2 regions of the Paenibacillus shenyangensis genome follow, and region 1 is predicted to be linked to the other one. Evidence: riboswitches for the same ligand, from Rfam matches in the RefSeq annotation. Region 1 holds a riboswitch; the other holds the start of a gene.
What was found. Region 1 has a riboswitch for cyclic di-GMP ahead of H065_RS0103250 (transglutaminase-like domain-containing protein). Riboswitches for the same ligand answer to the same signal wherever they lie in the genome.
Positions count from the first base shown of each region.

Region 2: another riboswitch for cyclic di-GMP. It lies ahead of H065_RS25060 (hypothetical protein); the one in region 1 lies ahead of H065_RS0103250 (transglutaminase-like domain-containing protein).

Region 1 covers NZ_AOIG01000005.1:31,917-35,103, reverse strand. Annotated here, with positions in the region: gene H065_RS0103255 (methylated-DNA--[protein]-cysteine S-methyltransferase) at 286-882, shown strand; gene H065_RS28110 (hypothetical protein) at 923-1,078, shown strand; gene H065_RS0103250 (transglutaminase-like domain-containing protein) at 1,145-1,948, opposite strand; cyclic di-GMP riboswitch class I at 2,088-2,170, opposite strand; gene H065_RS0103245 (class D sortase) at 2,336-2,989, opposite strand.
Region 2 covers NZ_AOIG01000004.1:35,626-38,812, reverse strand. Annotated here, with positions in the region: gene H065_RS0103065 (polysaccharide deacetylase family protein) at 66-791, opposite strand; gene H065_RS25060 (hypothetical protein) at 1,106-1,915, opposite strand; cyclic di-GMP riboswitch class I at 2,030-2,124, opposite strand; gene H065_RS0103055 (peptidylprolyl isomerase) at 2,401-3,171, opposite strand.

The DNA.
Region 1 (3,187 bases):
GGATGACACAAGGAGCTGCATTTTGGTATGTTCCGAAAGGGAAGTGGATTCCGGGAAAATAGCAGGATGAAGTACAAGCTGGAATAGAAGCTGGAATAGAAGCGCAATATTTTGAACATCAGATCGTGATATAACTGAAGCAGAAGATCATCAAATGCAGTCGGAACATACGAACCAGAAAGATAGATAGATAAAAGCAATAAACGAGAAATAAGCTACAGCACAAAACGGCAATAATCCGCATAAAGTAGAGTATATGTAATTTGACAAAAGGAGGCCTACGATATGTCAGCAGATCAGCCCATTTTGTACTACAAGTGGTTAAATGATAAACAGTGGCATCTCTATATCGCTGCGACAGTAGACGGGTTATGTTATGTCAGTTCACCGGATCAGCCGCTGGAAGACCTGGTATTGTGGGCGAGCAGCCGTTTTCCGGGATACGTATTGGTGGAAGATGGGCAGCAGATGGAAGGCTATGCAGCACTTATAATCCAGTATCTGCATGGAGCAGCAGATGCACTGGATAACGTAAAGCATGATCTAAGGGGAACCCCTTTTCAGCTGGCAGTATGGGAAGCACTAAGCCGTATACCATATGGTCAGACTCTAACGTACTCGGCAGTTGCCGAAATGGCTGGCAGACCCGATGCAGTGAGAGCGGTAGGCGCGGCAATTGGGGCCAATCCTGTCTTGATCACGATTCCGTGTCATCGGGTTATCGGTAAAAATGGCAATTTGACAGGATACCGGGGAGGTATGCCGATGAAGCAGGCACTTCTGCAGCTGGAGCAGTCGGCTGGGAGCTCTCCAAATATCGGTAAAGGAACTGTACCATCTAACCCTACTGCCGGTATAACAACCCCTCTTTCTTCTATATAAGAAGAAGCAGGCATGGATCAGATGTTTAAATCGACTTATTATGAATAAAGTATATATCATATCAATAAAGTATCTGGGTGATGTATACATGGGTAACAATACAAAAACCCCTTTGCCGATGGTAGGCAAAGGGGTTTTTATTTTCTTAAATTCAATGTTATATGAAGTTTGTTTATTATTTATCAAGCCTAATTAACCTTCGATAAAAGCTGTGAATAAGGAGTGCAACGTTTAGGAGAAGATGAAACCTTCAGTAACGATATTAATATACTTTGGCTGCTTGGTACTGTGTAGCGTCTTTGGCAAAGGGGATACTTTTGCCCTTTTGTTGAAGCGATGCATCTACAGTAGCATCCACAGTGACCCATTTACCGTTCAGATAAACTTCATTCCAGGCATGATATTCTTTAACAGCTGATGTAGTTCCCATTACCAGCTTGGCAGGAATACCCTGGCTACGCAGCATCGCTGCATTCAGAGAAGCATAATCATAGCAGATGCCTTTACGGGAAGACAGTGTCTGCTGCGGATCAGGTACATAGACGGTTGGTAATGCGCTAGCGAGCTGATAATCGTATTTGATGCTGCTTGTAATATAATCGTAGATTGCCTGTGCTTTTTGCTGATCGTTTGTAGCATTTTGGGTTAGCTTGGCTGCGAGTGAAGTAACAGCAGGACTGTTTTTCCAATCGATATTTTGAGTGGAGGCCAGATATACACTGTTCTCATTGCTCAATTGTACCTGCAGCGAATCGGAATATACTTTTTTATAGTTGTTGCCGGATGTATTTTCCAGAACGCTTACCTGATACGTACCACTTCCCAGCTGCAATGGCAACGAAGTATCAGTATGGGAAGAAGAAAGATTGTACGTATAACTGGTATCATTCTTAGTAATCATAACTTTGGTACGTGTATTGGAAGGAGCTTCATAGTGAACAGCGACATAACCCTGATTGGCAGTGGAGCTGTCCAGCCAGCTAGAATCTTCGGCTGCGAATACAGATAATGGAGCTGCTGCAAGCAGCGAAATAGTTGTCAAGCAAGTTAGCAAAAGTTTCTTCATGACGACAAATCCTTTCAAAGGGGCTTAGTCGATCAATGAAGGATCACATTAACTCACTGTTATCCGTCGTTTGACTAAACCATTATATTCTATAAAGTGTAATATTTTACAATCCATTCATATAAAAAGAGCCTTTCCGTTCGGTAGCTGGCTGCCAACCCCGGAGGGTAAGGCCCTTTAGCTTTGCGTCCCTATCTTTAGACAGGTTTGCCGTTATCGTGTAAAAGCTCTTAATAAGCAAGTTACATAGCAACAATATGCAAGATATACATATTGGTGTGATTTATGGGTAAATAATAAGTTACTGGTTAGTTATAATCTTATAGTACCACAGCGATAATTCGACTAAAAGCGTCAAACAGGAATGTACGCGAAATGAATAATTTGCTATTCATTTATAGGATCATAGACGCGTACCGCATGTACTATAAGACGGTGGGTTGGATTGATTAGTGGGTCGCAGGTCACGAGTGTCAATTCTTCCGACTGATGATCGCTATCGAGTACAGATACTTCAGTGGGTTCTACAATTCGGATGCGATCGACCTGATAATTGTATTGTTGACCGGCAGATTCGATTTGGATCGAGTCACCGACTTTAACTTCACCCAGACGATTGAATAAACGACCGGTTTTATGAGCGCGATGCGCAGCAACAGCGAAGTTGCCTTTCTGTCCCAGCTGGTCAGTCTCGGAAATATGAACAGCAGCGCTGCGCATATTTTCACGAGTGGCACCTTCTACGATCGGAAGTTCCACATCGATTACCGGGATATGAATCACTCCCAGAATCTCACCGCTTGCTGGTAGTTCTGTCTTACTATTTATATTATCGGCAGCAGCTCCTTCATTTAGTAGAGCATTTACCTCCGAATAGCTATTTTTTAAATTTTTTGTCGTATTCTGATGAGAAACGGCGGCTGTCTGCTCCGCTTGACTCAGAAGACGCTCCTGCTGCCAATCGTCATACCATTCATTTGCCTGAGGATAGATCATCACCAGGATGCCTGCAACGATTAGCATGTACGCCCATTTTTTCATATCTATATTCATCCTCCTGCCTTTGGATTTGTCGAAATTACACAGTTAATTTTAAGAATAACACTATAGGCAGGATATAAAAAGGATAAATTCGATATATATATTAATACCCATATACTGTAATTTAATATACAATATATGGGTATTTTAATCTGATGGATTTAAGAACTTCTGCTGTCTTGAGAGTTTGGAAATCTA
Region 2 (3,187 bases), on a different contig from region 1:
ACAGGGGCTTTTCGTATCGCTGTATGAATGTCATACGCTACAGGTTCGGCAATCAATCGCAGAACTTAGCGTTCGTCGTTCCAGAAGTTCAGCGGATGATTTTTTTTATCCAATATTTCAAAATGATAACCCTCTGCCTTGAGCTCTTTGAGTACTTTTGGCAGTACTTTGAGAGTGGCAGGTTGATCATGCATCAGTATAACCGGAGTAGCTCCGCGACGTTCTACCGATTTCACCTGGGTCATAATATTGTTGTACACCTTCTGGTGATCTTTTTTGTACTTCCAGTCCAGGGAATCCACGTTCCAGTCCCACAGATGGAAGCCGCCGGTGCTCAGCATAATATCCCGGTAGGATTTTTTGAGATATGGCTTGCTGCCATAAGGAGTACGTACCAGACTTGTGGACTTGCCGGTTACTTTGTACAGACTTTCGTTGGCGCCCTTCATTTCCTTGTAGGCGCTGTACGGAGAACTGTAGAATTGGCTGACTACATGACTTACACCATGGAGGCCAAGTCCGTTGCCTTCTTTGACAATACGTTTGGTCGCTGCCGGGAAGTGTTCCATATGCGGTCCAAGCATAAAGAAAGTCGCTTTGGCATTGTACTGGTCGAGGATATCGAGCAGCTGCATCGTATGTGCAGTCGGTCCATCGTCAAAGGTCAGATAGATCACTTTGGATGAATGTGCTTTGCTGCCGGATGACTGCGATTTGGCAGCGGTCGCTGTCTGAGGAATCAGAAGTACAGCGATGAGTAGTGCGAGTAACCATTTTTGCTTATGTAACATGAATAAGACGCTCCTTACCTGCAATTTTCTGTATTCATCATAACAAGACAGGAAGGAATGAATCTTCCGTAAATGGATACTATTGCATAACATTTTTGTTACATTAATCGGCATTAAACTACAAAATCGTCAAATTGTGAATATTGCAAATGAAAGAATTGGTTCCAAAGATAGAAAGGTAAGTAATTGGTCGCATACGAGAAGGCCAAAAATCAAATATTCATGAAGGATGAAAATGCCTCCACATATTCTCCCTATACAAAAAACGAGACAAACGGAAAACAACGTCTGTCTCGATAGTGAATCGCTACTATTTATTTGCTTACCAGTGTCGACCAACCAGCATAATCATGGACAGCGATACCGGCAAAAGAGTCGTGCTTGCCCGCCTGCTTCGTCACACGAGCGAGCTGGTTGTTCAGGTAAGCGGCGCCTTCCTCATAAAAAGTGATAGTATTCCCCTCACTCGTAGGGTTGGTCTCCACCCCTACATAGACGGGTGTACCGACAGCATCACCCTCGGCCAGCTGGGCTTCGGCAACATCCAGAATTCCGGAGGCACTATCACGGTAAGCCATGATCGTAATGGAATCGTACTGCTGCATCATCCAACTGCTGAGCGTTGCAGATTCGTCTGCGGTCAACAGGGTATGCAGCCAGAACGGGATATCGGCGGAAGCGGGGATATGCAGCGAATGAGCAGCTTGTACGACGCTCTCAACACTATGCTGCCAGCCTGCGATAACGGTTAACTGATCGGTGCGCCATTCGGGCAGCAGATAAGGTTCGATATCGATATGGATACCGCTGAACTTCTCATCGGCAGAGGCGCCCTGTTGATACGTGGTAATCCAGTCAAGCGTGGCTTGAAGTTCATGACGCCGGGAATCCAGCGCCCAAGAGGGGGCTCCATCGAGTGCTTGCACTGTAATGCCTTGGGCAGAAGCAGCAGCGATAAAGTGTTGATATACATTAGCATCCAGATCGTCGTTGACCTGCAGGTAGATCAGGGTAACGTTCTGGCTGACTGCAAAAGATAAAATACTGGCTGTAGAATTTACAATCAGCTGTGTGTTCCACAGCCAGGTTGCTTTTTGAGGTGATTGAGCATAAGCGGGTGTCATCGTGAATCCTCCTAGCCACAGTAGTAATGCTATACAGAGGATACCCAATTGTAGGCGATAATATGCTGTTCTCATGATGTTGGACTCCTTCGAGTCATACCGCATCAGGTATTCATCGGCAACCGGCTATCCTAGCAAGACCCTGCCCATCATGCCTTAGACCCTTGGCTTTGCGTCTTCACCTTTCAGTGAATTTGCCCTGATTAAATATGATAAACAATAGGTTCAGCAGAGGTTGCTGTAGTATGCACTCTTGTAGGATTGCATAACATATATATCGTCTATATAGCTAAGTTTCTAAATAGAATTTCGGTATTTTAACGACAAAAATTGACATTTTTTATGGAAAGGTACTGCCAAAGAAGAGCATAGTGCATAGGGAAGCATTATATACTGCAGCTAAGAATGGATTCACCTAATCATCACAGGTCCGAAAGGATCAAAAAAAACCAGCGCTATGGAAAGCGCTGGTCGAATAAATCTTTTTATTTGCTTTTCTCGGGTTCCGGATAATCGACACCTTTAGTATCCACGGTTACCTTTTTCATGACAGGAGGAGTGTTAGGTTTGTCATTGGCACCTGTTGGCAGGTTGACGATCTTGTTGACTTCTTCCATACCGTTGATAACTTTACCAAATGCAGCATACTCGCCATCCAGATGCGGAGCATCGGCTACCATCAGGAAGAACTGGGAGCCGCCGGAGTTTGGATCGCCGGAACGTGCCATCGACAGTACGCCTGCCGTGTGCTTCAGGTCATTCTGCACGCCATTGGATTTGAATTCACCGGGGATGCTGTAACCCGGATCACCAGTGCCATCGCCGTTGGGATCGCCACCCTGGATCATGAAGCCCGGAATAACGCGGTGGAAAGTCAGGCCATCATAGAATCCTTTTTTGACGAGGGAAATAAAGTTGTTAACGCTGTTGGGTGCTGCTTTGGGATACAGTTCGATTTCAATCTTTTGGCCATCATTCATTTCAACGGTTACGATAGGGTCATTGGCCTGCTTGAAGTCAGCGGAGTTATCAGTTGCGGATGGTGTCTGCGCTGTATCGGTTGCTGTAGAGCCGCTCTGGTCACCAGTCGTTCCAGTCGAACCGGTAGTGCCATTTGTTTCCGTACTGTTGGAAGTACCGGTCTGGCCCGTAGTGGAACTGCTCGTTCCATTGTTGTTACCGCAGCCAGCGATGATCAGGAACAAGGCTGCACATACGAGTACAAATACAACATTTTTACGCGGTTGGCGTAGCATAGAGGTCTTCACTCCT